3 regions of the Burkholderia ambifaria AMMD genome follow, and region 2 is predicted to be linked to each of the others. Evidence: riboswitches for the same ligand, from Rfam matches in the RefSeq annotation. Region 2 holds a riboswitch; each other region holds the start of a gene.

Evidence for each region. A riboswitch is a leader RNA that binds a small molecule or an ion and turns the genes downstream of it on or off. The one in region 2 is predicted to bind cobalamin.
Region 1: it holds a riboswitch for cobalamin, as region 2 does, so the genes downstream of both, BAMB_RS23260 (CbtB domain-containing protein) here and cobW (cobalamin biosynthesis protein CobW) in region 2, are expected to answer to the same signal.
Region 3: it holds a riboswitch for cobalamin, as region 2 does, so the genes downstream of both, BAMB_RS19500 (TonB-dependent receptor domain-containing protein) here and cobW (cobalamin biosynthesis protein CobW) in region 2, are expected to answer to the same signal.

Annotation. Positions count from the first base shown of each region.
Region 1 is NC_008391.1:1,623,552-1,627,735, forward strand. It holds gene BAMB_RS23250 (LysR family transcriptional regulator) at 1-666, shown strand, start outside; gene BAMB_RS23255 (CbtA family protein) at 689-1,408, opposite strand; gene BAMB_RS23260 (CbtB domain-containing protein) at 1,422-1,631, opposite strand; cobalamin riboswitch at 1,666-1,807, opposite strand; gene BAMB_RS23265 (histidine phosphatase family protein) at 1,851-2,438, shown strand; gene BAMB_RS23270 (inorganic phosphate transporter) at 2,578-4,170, shown strand.
Region 2 is NC_008390.1:1,719,506-1,723,689, forward strand. It holds gene cobO (cob(I)yrinic acid a,c-diamide adenosyltransferase) at 1-236, opposite strand, end outside; gene BAMB_RS07855 (cobalamin biosynthesis protein) at 271-648, opposite strand; gene cobA (uroporphyrinogen-III C-methyltransferase) at 645-1,394, opposite strand; cobalamin riboswitch at 1,565-1,801, opposite strand; cobalamin riboswitch at 1,939-2,201, shown strand; gene cobW (cobalamin biosynthesis protein CobW) at 2,535-3,623, shown strand; gene cobN (cobaltochelatase subunit CobN) at 3,630-4,184, shown strand, end outside.
Region 3 is NC_008391.1:776,424-780,607, forward strand. It holds gene BAMB_RS19475 (helix-turn-helix transcriptional regulator) at 1-145, shown strand, start outside; gene BAMB_RS19480 (threo-3-hydroxy-L-aspartate ammonia-lyase) at 194-1,168, shown strand; gene BAMB_RS19485 (hypothetical protein) at 1,299-1,547, shown strand; gene BAMB_RS19490 (hypothetical protein) at 1,601-1,771, opposite strand; partial or broken gene BAMB_RS35930 (helix-turn-helix domain-containing protein) at 1,879-2,010, shown strand; cobalamin riboswitch at 2,124-2,316, shown strand; gene BAMB_RS35410 (hypothetical protein) at 2,404-2,541, opposite strand; gene BAMB_RS19500 (TonB-dependent receptor domain-containing protein) at 2,527-4,184, shown strand, end outside.

The DNA.
Region 1 (4,184 bases), on a different replicon from region 2:
CGGATGAAGCAGTATGCAAAGGGCGAGCGCGGCACGCTGCGCATCGGGATGGAATGCCATCCGTGCTACCAGTGGCTGCTGAAGGTCGTGTCGCCGTACCTGTCGCGCTGGCCGGACGTCGACGTGGACGTGAAGCAGCGCTTCCAGTTCGGCGGCATCGGCGCGCTGTTCGGCCACGACATCGATGTGCTCGTGACGCCCGACCCGCTGAACAAGCCGGGGCTGCGCTTCGATCCCGTGTTCGATTACGAGCAGGTGCTGGTGGTCGCGGATGCGCACCGGTTCGCGAACGCCGACTACGTGACGCCCGAGCAGCTGACCGACGAGGTCCTGATCACCTACCCGGTCGAGACCGACCGGCTCGACATCTACAACCAGTTCCTGACGCCGGCCGGCATCGTGCCGCGGCGCCACAAGTCGATCGAGACGACCGACATCATGCTGCAGATGGTGGCGAGCGGGCGCGGCGTGGCCGCGCTGCCGAGATGGCTTGCCGATGAATACGCGGACCGGATGCCGGTCGTGCCGGTCAAACTCGGCAAGAAGGGCATCGCGAAACAGATCTTCCTCGGCATCCGCGACGCGGACGCATCGATCGACTATCTCGCCGCATTCGTCGCGCTCGCGCGCGAATCGACGTGGAGCGCGCCGCGCATGCTGCGCTAGGCGCGCCCCGATGCGATGCGCGTCAGGCGGCGCGCATGGTGCGTTCGCCGCGTTCGACCCATGCGCCGAACAGCAGGCCGATCGTCGTCCACATGATCGCCTGCATGCCGATCGCGGCGACGCGGAACTTCCACAGCACCGCGGCCGGGAATTCGGCCGGCACTTCATCGATCGACGGCAGCCCGATCTGCACGGCCGCGATGATCGCGACGAACGCGAGGCCCGCGACGATCGATGCGTTCCACGGGCCGAGCTTCGCCAGCAGATGACGACGCACGCTGACCGAGAACGCCATCGTCGCGACCGAGATCGCGATCATCAGGAAGAACAGGCCCGTGCGATAGCCGATCGTGTCGTGGTCACCCACTGCCGGCGGATTGGCCGGGTATTTGATGCTCGGCACGATCACGAGCGCGACGAACGTCGCCGCCGCGAGCCATGCGGCGAGCGGCCGTGCCGGGAGGCGGCTGCCTCGCCCGTATGCAAACGCGAAGACCAGCGAGAACAGCCCGCCGAATGCCGCGCCGTAGGTCACGACACCCGTCAGCAGGCCGACGCCGGCCTGCGTGCGGCGGCTGACGAGTTCGGGCTCCGGGGCTTCGCCGTTGGCGGCGTCGACTTTTTCTCCGAAGGAGATTGCCTGATCGACTTGCGGTTCGCCGACGATTCTGGCGAAACCGAACGTGAGGAGGCCCGCGACGATGCCTGCGAGCATCCCACGCATGAGCAGCTTTCCGATCATCGTGTGCTCCGCGTCAGTGGCAGGGAAAGCCGAGCAGATGGCGGCCGTCGTGGACGAACTCGTGCACGTACATGCCCGGCACGAGCGACGTCGCTCCCTGTTCCGCACCGACGAAATAGAGCGCGAGCAACAGGATCAGGCCGACGAAGATGGCCCACGGCAACAGCTCGCGGACGGGAATGGGCGCCGGCACGACGACCGGCTTCAGCACTGCTTCGCTCATGGATGCACCTCAGGGGAATCGCGCCCCGACAAATGTTGGATGGAATACGAAGGCAGGTCTGGCTTCCGGGATTGAAGATCCGCGGTTACAGTGGCGCGACCGCGCCGGGCTTGCACCGGCTTCCGCACCTCGTATCGGGCGAATTGTACGCGCGAACGTTCGCGTGTTGAAGGCCCGCGCATCACGGGCGCGGCCGTTCCGAACTTTCCGGCCATCGACATGACCCAACCTGCCTCGCTGCGCCTGATCGCGCATGCGCCGACCCGCGCGATGCGCATCGGCGCGTTTCCCGCCGACGATCCGCTCGATGCACGCGGGCTCGCCGCGGCTGCCGCGCTGCGCGAGCGGTTCGCAGGCGCACCCGGCGCGATCGTGCTGTGCAGCCCCGCACCGTGCGCGCGGCAGACCGCCGACGCGCTCGGGCTGCACGCGGCCATCGACGATGCGCTACGCGATGTCGACTACGGCCACTGGCACGGCAAGCGGCTGCATGACCTCGCGCGCGACCTGCCGGACGAACTCGGCGCGTGGCTCGACGATCCGTCCGCGTCGCCGCACGGCGGTGAATCGTTCGAAGACGTCGCGCGCCGCGTCGGCGCATGGTTGAGCGCGCTGCCATGTAACCGCGACATCGTCGCGATCACGCATGCGGCGATCGTGCGTGCGGCCATCGCGCACGTGCGCCGGATGGACGCGAAGGCGGCGACCCGCATCGACGTCGCGCCGCTGTCGTGCACGATATTCGCCGCGTCGGGCGATGGCTGGACGTCGATCACGGACGACGTTCGACGCGATGCCGATGCGTAAGCCCGCCTGCTCACTATATGGAGAATGACGACGCCATTTCCTTACACCCCTGTAAGAAAATGGTTCGTCCTCCCGACTGTCATCAAACTGACTGGTAGCGAAAGCTAGCATCGGCTGCGGTTACCTACGAGATGCCGCCATGAATCAGCCTGCTTCGTCCGCCGCGAATAACGCCGGCTCCACCGAACGTACCCGACAGGTCGGCTATGCCGTCTTTCTGCTGGTACTCGCGGCCGGCGCCGTCTATATCGCCACCCACCTGATCGCCGATCTGTCGCCCGTGCGCGAAGGGTCGCTGTTCCCGTACCTGATGCTCGGCGCCGCGCTGGTGATCGCGCTCGGCTTCGAATTCGTCAACGGTTTCCACGACACCGCGAATGCGGTCGCGACTGTGATCTACACCCACTCGCTGACGCCGAACGTCGCGGTGATCTGGTCCGGCATGTGGAACTTCCTCGGCGTGATGGTTTCCAGCGGGGCCGTCGCCTTCGGCATCCTGCAGTTGCTGCCGGTCGAGCTGATCCTGCAGGTCGGCAGCGGGTCGGGTTTCGCGATGGTGTTCGCGCTGCTGATCGCCGCGATCGTCTGGAACCTGGCGACCTGGTATTTCGGGTTGCCGTCGTCGAGCTCGCATACGCTGATCGGATCGATCATCGGCGTCGGGCTGATGAACCAGTTGATGCACGGGCCGTCGGGCACGAGCGGCGTCGACTGGGGCCAGGCGCTCGGCGTCGGCAAGTCGCTGCTGTTGTCGCCGATCGTCGGGTTCCTGTGCGCGTCGCTGCTGCTGCTCGTGCTGAAGGCCGTCGTGCGGATTCCGGAGCTGTACAAGGAGCCGCCGAAGGATCAGCCGCCGCCGTTCTGGATCCGCTGCCTGCTGATCCTCACGTGTACCGGCGTGTCGTTCGCGCACGGCTCGAACGACGGGCAGAAGGGGATGGGCCTCATCATGCTGATCCTGATCGGCACGATGCCGACCGCGTATGCGCTGAACAAGGCGGTCACGACGGCCGAATCGCAGACCTTCGTCGCCGTCGCGAACCAGGCGGCCGCGACCTTCGCGAAATACTCGAACGGCGCCGCGCCGTCCGCGAATCCGCGCGCCGACGTCGAGCACTTCGTGCAGCGCCGCGAGATGACGCCTGCCGTACTGCCGGCCGTGCAGCAACTGTCCACGTCGCTCGCGACCGCGGTCGGCTCGTCGGGCTCGATGGCGGCCGTGCCGCAGGGTGACGTCGACAACGTGCGCAACACGATGTATCTGGTATCCGAAGCGATTCGCCTGATCGAGAAGGCGGGTCAGCCCGCGTTCGCCGCCGATGACAAGCTCGCGATCGACAACTACCGCAAGCAGCTCGATCACGCGACCAAGTTCATTCCGACCTGGGTGAAAGTGGCCGTTGCGATCGCGCTGGGTCTCGGCACGATGGTCGGCTGGAAGCGGATCGTCGTGACCGTCGGCGAGAAAATCGGCAAGCAGCATCTGACGTACGGACAGGGTGCGTCGGCCGAACTCGTCGCGATGCTGACGATCGGCGCGGCCGATGTGTACGGGCTGCCCGTGTCGACGACGCACGTGCTGTCGTCGGGCGTCGCGGGCACGATGGCGGCGAACGGGTCCGGGTTGCAGTGGAGCACGGTGCGCAGCCTCGTGCTCGCGTGGGTGCTGACGCTCCCGGCGTCGATCGCACTCGCGGCCGGGCTTTACTGGCTGTTCCGGTCGATCGCCTGAGCGGGACGGGCGGC
Region 2 (4,184 bases):
AGGAAGTCCCGCTCGGACGTGTGCAACGCGCCCTTGATGAACTGCACGACGCCGAGCCGCATGCCATGGCCGAGCACGCGCACGGCCATGCCGAAGGCGGCCGTGCTCTTGCCCTTGCCGTTGCCGGTGTTGACGATCAGCAGGCCCTTTTCCTGGGTGGCGGCAGCCTGCTTCTTTTCATGGCCGGCGCGGCGGCGTTCGGCCATCCGCTGATGGGATTCGGCATCGGTCTTCATCGGGAATCGTCCTGTCGAAAGCGAAACAAAGGGTTCAGAGCGGGCCGGCGAGCGCGACCGTCACGCCGTCCCGACTGGATTTGGGGCCGAGCAGCCGGCCCTGCGGCGCCGCGAGTTGCGCGCACGGCTCGGCCACGCCCGCGACGCCGAAACGCGCGAGCGCGGCCGCCGACGGGCCGCTCAATGCCGGTTCGGAGCACTGCGCGAGCTGCGCCGCGTCGAACGCGACGAGCGGCCAGCCGCGCCGCGCGCACAGCGTGCGCAGCGGCCGGGCACGCGCCTTGTCGGCGAGCGTCGCGACGACGGCCGGCTCGGCGTCCGGGTGGCTGGCCAGCGCCGCGCGGATCGCGGCATCGAGTTGCGCGGCCGTCACTCCCGCGCGGAAACCGACGCCGAGCGCGACGCGCATCATGCGCGGCCGCCAAGCGCCGCGCGCACCGCGGGATCGTCGGCGAGCGCCGCGACGCGGCCGATCACGACGATCGCGGGCGAACCGATACCGGTCGCGCGCACGCGTTCGACGATCGTGTCGAGGGTCGCGAGCACGTGCCGCTGCCCGTCACGCGTCGCGTTCTCGATCGCCGCGCACGGCGTGTCGCCGGCCACGCCGCCGTCACGCAGCGCGGCTGCAATGGTGTCGAGCCGGCGAATGCCCATGTAGATCACGATCGTCATCCGCGTCGCGGCCAGCGCGCGCCAGTCGGGTTCGTCCGCGCCCGCGCCGTGGCCCGTGACGAAGATCACGCCCTGCGCGTCGCCGCGATGCGTGACCGGAATGCCGAGCGCGGCCGGGGCGGCGATCCCGGCCGTGATGCCGTTCACGACCTCGACCGGAAACCCGGCCGCGCCGAGCGCGAGCAATTCCTCGCCGCCGCGGCCGAACACGAACGGATCGCCGCCCTTGAGCCGCGCGACGCTGCGGCCCGCGCGCAGATGCGCGAGCATCGTGGCGACGATCGTTTCCTGCGGCGTCGACGCATGGCCGCCGCGCTTGCCGACGTGCTCGATCAGGGCGTCGGCGCGCGCGTGGCGCAGCACGTCGGGGTTCACGAGATCGTCGACGAGCAGCACGTCGGCCGCGGCGATCGCGCGCACGGCCTTCAGCGTCAGCAGATCGGCGTCGCCGGGGCCGGCGCCGACGAGCCATGCGCGGCTCATCGGACGCGGCACGGCGCGCACCGTGTCGTGGCAGTGGAAAGGGGACAGCGAGCGGCACATCGGCGGCCGGCGGACAGGCAATGCATGACGGATCGAGCGAAGCCCGCGCGAGCGCGGGCGGAAAGCGCACCCCATCCGTCCCCCGCGGATCGGGCGTTCGGCGAGCAGCGGGCTCGCCCCTTGCGTCGGCCGGTATCCGGGCTGGCCGCTTGCCAGGCCGCAGCCTTCCCGCCCGCTGAAGGGCAGTGGCATCGCGGGCGGCCTGGGCGCGTGCGGGGAACCGCGACGCGCGGGCGGCGTACCGTTGCGGGGACAGCACAGGCCGGGCGGACGTCCGCCTCCTGTTTCCCGTTTAACTGCGCACGCCGGAGGAGCGCGCGCGAGCACCGAACGCGGCGCATACGATAGCACAGCGCCCGGGCCGCGCGAACCCGCCGCGCGGTCGCCCGGGGTGGCCCCGGACGTGGCCCCGGGCGCGCTGCCGCGGCCATGCAGGACATCCCGCGGCGGCCCGTTTCACCTTGACGCTCCCCGCACCGCCGCCTACACTCGCACGCGTTTTGGTGCTCGCGCGCGCTCCTCCGGCGCGCGCAGTTAAACGGGAAACAGGGAGCCTGCCTGCGCCGCAGTCGAGCCAACCTGTGCTGCCCCCGCAACGGTAAGCGAACGCGTCGCGCCCAGCGCGACGCAGCGCCGCTTCGCCGCATGCCTGCCGCATGCGGACGACCGCCACTGGATGCCGCGCATTCGGGAAGGCGAAGCGGCGTGTTCGTCAGCCCGGATACCGGCCGAAACGTTGGGGTTCAGCGCCGCGGGGAGGCGGCGCATCGTCCACGGCCGCAGCATGCCCGACACCCGAGCGTTTCCCGCTTCCTCCACCGATCCGTCCGCCGCACGCGCGCCGCGCCGGGCCGGCGCGACGAACGGCAGGCGGCGCGGGCAGGGCCGGCGGCAGCCGTGCCGGCATTGACCATGCCGACCGTTCACAAGGAAGCGTCATGTCCGATTCGTCGTTCCGTGCGTCGTGCGGCCGTCCGGCCGGACTGCGCCGCGCCATCCCCGCGATCCGCCCGACGACATGCCGCGCCGCATTCGACGCGACGATCCCGGCCTGATTCCATTTTCGCCACAGGACCTACCATGACCCTACGCAAGCTTCCCGTCACGATCGTCACGGGCTTTCTCGGCAGCGGCAAGACCACGCTGATGCGCCACATCCTGCAGCACGCGGAAGGCCGCCGCATCGCGGTGATCGTCAACGAATTCGGCGAGCTCGGCATCGACGGCGAAATCCTCAAGGGCTGCGGGATCGGCTGCGACGATGCGGAGGGCGCGCAGGGCGAAGCGTCGGGCCAGCTGTACGAACTCGCGAACGGCTGCCTGTGCTGCACCGTGCAGGAAGAGTTCTATCCGGTGATGGAAGCGCTCGTCGAGCGCCGCGCCGACATCGATCACGTGCTGATCGAGACGTCGGGCCTCGCGCTGCCGAAGCCGCTCGTGCAGGCCTTCAACTGGCCGACGATCCGCAACAGCTTCACGGTCGACGCGGTCGTGACGGTCGTCGACGGGCCGGCTGCCGCCAGCGGCCAGTTCGCCGAGAACCCGCAGGCCGTCGACGCGCAGCGCCGCGCCGATCCGAACCTCGACCACGAATCGCCGCTGCACGAACTGTTCGCCGACCAGCTGTCGTCCGCCGATCTCGTGATCGTGAACAAGGCCGATCTCGTCGCCGACGCGCAGTTCGCCGAAGTCGAGGCCGCGATCCGCGAAGAGATCCCGCCGCAGGTGAAGATCGTGCGCGCGACGCGCGGCGAACTGGATCTCGCGATGCTGCTCGGGCTCGAATCGGCGTCGGAGGAAACGATCCACCTGCGGCACGACCATCACGGCTCGGCCGACGACGGCGATCACGATCACCATCACGACGATTTCGATTCGGTCGTGGTGTCGGGCGACGCAGGCTCGCGCGAAGCGACGATCGCCGCGCTGCAGCGCGTCGTCGAGACGCACACGATCTACCGCGCGAAAGGCTTCGCGGCGCTGCCCGATGCGCCGATGCGGCTCGTGATCCAGGGTGTCGGCCGCCGCTTCGACAGCTATTTCGACCGTCGCTGGCAGGACGGCGAAACGCGCGCGAGCCGCTTCGTGCTGATTGGCGAGGATCTCGACCCGGCCGAACTGCAGCGCGCGTTCGACGCCGCGTGCGCGGCGCAGACGCAGCAGGCGTAACGCGCGATGCATCTGCTGCGCACCACGCCGGGCGGCTTCGTCGACGATACGCAGGGCGTCGTCCGGATCGACCAGCAGCCGGCCGACATCGTGATCCTGAGTTCGGCCGATACGACCTTGTCGCTGCTGGCCAGCGTCGTGCCGAAGCTGCCGGCCGGCTTTCCGAGCGTGCGGCTCGCGAACGTCACGTTCCTGCGGCAGCCCGCGTCGGTCGATTTCTATGTCGACGACGTGCTGCGTCATGCGAAGACGGTCGTGATCGATCATCTCGGCGGCGAAGCGTACTGGCCGTACGGGATCGAACAGGCCGTGTCGCTGGCGTCCAAGCGCCGGCAGCAGCTCGCGATGTTCTCGGGCGACCTGCAGGAAGACCCGAACCTCGTCGCGAAGAGCACGGTCGCGCCGGCGCTGTGCCGGCTGTGGTGGCGCTACCTGCGCGACGGCGGGATGCACAACGCCGAAGCGCTGCTGCGCAGCATCGCATTCCATACGCTCGGCTTCGGCGACGAACCCGAGCCGCCGCGCCCGCTGCCGGCCGCCGCGCTGTATCACCCGGCGCGC
Region 3 (4,184 bases), on a different replicon from region 2:
CCCACGCGAGCTGAAGACCGACCAGCGCCGCGAGCTGATGCACGCGCTGAAGGCCGACGGCTTCCTCGAGGTGCGCCGCGCGATGGAAATCGTGTCGCAGCACCTCGGCGTGTCGCGCGCCACCGTCTACAACGATGCGAAATGATGCGCGCCCTGCTGCCCCATTGAACGACCCTTCCGACGAGCGACCTTCATGAACACTCCGACCCTTCCCACCTACGACGACGTAGCAGCAGCCGCGGCACGGCTCGAAGGCCACGCGCACCGCACGCCCGTGATGACGTCGCGCACGATCGACGAAGCGCTCGGCGCACAGGTGTTCTTCAAGTGCGAGAACCTGCAGCGCATGGGCGCATTCAAGTTCCGCGGCGCGTTCAACGCGCTGTCGCGCTTCGACGCGACGCAGCGCCGCAACGGCGTCGTCGCGTTTTCGTCCGGCAACCATGCGCAGGCGATCGCGCTGTCGGCGCGCATCCTCGGCATTCCGGCGACGATCGTGATGCCGCAGGACGCGCCGGCCGCGAAGATGGCCGCGACGCGCGGCTACGGCGGCAACGTCGTGACCTACGACCGCTACACCGAGGACCGCGAACAGATCGGCCGCGAGCTTGCTGAGAAACACGGGCTCACGCTGGTCCCGCCGTACGACCATGCGGACGTGATCGCGGGCCAGGGCACGGCAGCCAAGGAATTGTTCGACGAGGTCGGGCCGCTCGACGCGGTGTTCACGCCGCTCGGCGGCGGCGGCCTGCTGTCAGGCACGGCGCTCGCGACGCGCGCGCTGTCGCCGCACGCGAAGCTGTACGGCGTCGAGCCGGAAGCCGGCAATGACGGCCAGCAGTCGTTCCGGTCAGGCTCGATCGTCCATATCGACACGCCGCGCACGATCGCCGACGGCGCGCAGACGCAGCACCTCGGCAACCTGACGTTTCCGATCCTGCGGCGCGACGTCGACGACATCCTGACCGCGACCGATGCGGAGCTGGTCGACTGCATGCGCTTCTTCGCGACCCGTATGAAGATTGTCGTCGAGCCGACCGGCTGCCTGTCGTTCGCGGCCGCACGCCGGATGAAGGATGAACTGAAGGGCAAGCGCGTCGGCATCGTGATCAGCGGCGGCAACGTCGATCTCGAGAACTTCTGCGCGCTCGTGTCCGCCTCGGCATGACCGTCGTGGCGCGCGGATGGCCTGGATGAATATCCTGTCATCCGCGTGCCGCCGCTTCTTCACGGCGCGTTAAGTTTCGCGCTCTAGACTGATTAGGTGTCCCGCATTCAGTCGTGAAGAAGGAGTCGTCATGAACACGCACGCGATCGTCGCCGCCGCCCTCGCGGCAGCCTCCCTTTCGGCGTTCGCTCAACCGGGCGTTACGTCATCCAGCCTTCCCGCCGCATTGCCGCAAGGCCCCGTCGCGCACGCCACCCACCGTTCGCCCGCCGCGCTGCCGCCCGCCGGCTTCGTGCTCGCGAAGATCGATCAGAACAATACGCCGCCCGATCGCGGTGGCGATCCCAGCGGCCGCACGCGCTCGGGCTCGCATATGTAAACGTGAGCCGGCCGCGTCGGACGGCCGGCCCCTATTACGACATCACAACGACATCACAACGACGGCAGCGATGGATCACGTGCGGCGAGGATATCCGCAGTGCGCCGCTGCAGCGCGCCGTTGATCGTCTCCGGTTGCGGAATCAGCCAGTAACGCCCGTCTCGAATGCCATCGAACACCCGCGCGCCGAACGCGTCGGGCGTAAGTCCGTGCGCGTTCAGCATCGCGCGCATCGTATCGACGAAAGCTTGCACTTCGGGCGGTCGTGCGCGGCGCCGAGCGGGTCGTTGAAGATGCCCGACTGCACCGGGCCCGGCGCGAGCAGCAACAGCGGATCGGCGCGCATCTCGGGTTCAGCGGCGAGGAAGCGTTCCGGCGGGCGTTCGTGCGATGGACGGGCATCGCGCCGAGCCGGTTCCGACGCGATTGCAGCGCGGCCGACGTTCCGTTTCATCAGACGTGAATGCGGTTCGAGTGCCGTCGAAAAAAGAAAGGACTTCGAAAGCATTCGACGAACACTGACGTTTTTTCGCATCCCGTCGGCCGCCAACGATTGACGCGCCGGAGCGCTCGCCATTACGCTTGCGCGCTGATGGTTCCCGGGAACGGGATCAAAAGGGAACGCAGGAGAGGCAGCGCCTCGAATCTGCGGCTGCCCCCGCAACTGTAAGCGGCGAATCCGCGCCACCACACGCCACTGGGAAACCGGGAAGGCCGGCGCGAATAACGACCCGCGAGCCAGGAGACCTGCCATCGACCCGAGGTCCAAGCAGCCGCACCGGGCGGGGTGTCCCGATGCGCCAGCACCGCCTTTGGCGGTCGCCCCGTTGCATGGACGGCCCGACCTCAGGACCCTTCAAATGTCCAACCTTTCCGCCTCCGCTTCCACGCCGGAAGCGTCGCGCCGCTGCGTCGCCGTCATGCGCGGCGTCTTCGCGCGCTCACGCCGTACCTGCAACACGATCACGCTCGCCGCCTCATGAATCTTCGCCACCTTCTCGCCACGTCCGCCGCCACCGCGCTGCTCTCCCCGATCGCCCACGCCGCCGGCGATACGACAATCACGCAGCCGCGCCCGTCCGCGGACGGCACCGACCTGCCGACGATCGCCGTGACCGACACGCGGCATCTGCCCGAATCGTTCGACCAGCGCTATGCAACAACGCAGGTGCTCACGCGCGCCGATCTCGACCGTCTGTCGCCGAGCGAGCCGAGCATCACGCAGGCCCTCGCGATGCTGCCGGGCGTGACCGTCTCGCAGACCGGCGGCCCCGGCTCGTCCGCGTCGGTCAGCATCCGCGGCTCGTCGGCCAGCCAGGTCGCGGTATTCATCGACGGGATCCGGATCGGCTCGCCGACCACCGGCATCGCGCCGTGGGCCGACCTGCCGACCGAAGCGTTCGAGCGCGTCGAAGTGATTTCGGGGCCGGCCGCCGCATCATTCGGCGCGAACGCGATGGGCGGCGTCGTGCAGCTGTTCACGCGCCGCGCCGCCGGCCAGCCCAACCAGACGAGCGTGTCGTTCGGCGGCGGCTCGAACAAGACCTTCGACACGCAGTTGCGCACGTCGGGCACCGTGCCGTCGACGGGGCCGCTGGCCGCGCTCGGCGGGCTCACCTACTCGCTTGGCCTGCACTCGTACAACACCGCCGGCATCGACGCGACGCGGCCCGTGTTGCCGTACCACGAGGACGGCCGCAATCCGTACCACGCGCAGGATCTCGATGCGCGCCTCGGTTACGCGCGCGATAACTGGTCGATCTCGACGTTCGCGCTGTATCACCGCTCCGACCTGTCCTATGACAACGCCGGCTATGCGAACCGCGAACTCGATCATCAGCTGACGACCGGCATCGCGTTCCATCTCGACATTACGCCCGACACGCAGTTCGACCAGTCGTTCGGTTATGCGAACGACCGCCAGTTCCTGTATGCGAGCGACCCGGCCATCCAGACCGACCGGATCGACTCGCAGCGCATCAGTTCGTCGACGTCGCTGACTCATCAGACGCACGGCTTCCACCTGTTCGGCCTGCCGCTGTCGGGCGAGACGAAGGTCGCATACGACTTCACGCGCGAGCAGGCGTTCCTGCCGATCGACGTGCCGGACGGCGTGCCCACGCGCAACGATTCCGCGTTCTCGCTGCATCAGTCGGCGACGCTCGGCAGCGTGACGATGTTCGTCGCGGGGCGTCACGAGATCATCGCGGGGAAAGCCGTGAACACCGGCAACGCCGCGCTGTCGTGGGCGATCACGCCGGTCTATACGGCGCGCGTGTCGTACGGCAACGCATTCCGCCTGCCGTCGTTCAACGACCTGTACTACCCCGGCTACGGCAATCCGAACCTGAATCCGGAGCGCAGCGATTCGGTCGAAGCCGCGCTCGACGCGAACACGGCGTACGGCACGTTCAGCGCCGCGATCTACGACACGCGCGTCAACAACCTGATCGCGTACAACCCGGCGACGTTCTCACCGATGAACATCGGCCGTGCGCATATCCGCGGCATCGACCTGTCGTACAAGGGCACGCTCGGCCGCACGACGCCGGTGAGCATCGCGGTGGGGATTCTCAATCCGCAGGACGAAACCAACGACAGCTGGCTCAGCCGCCGGCCGCGCCAGACGGTCAGCGT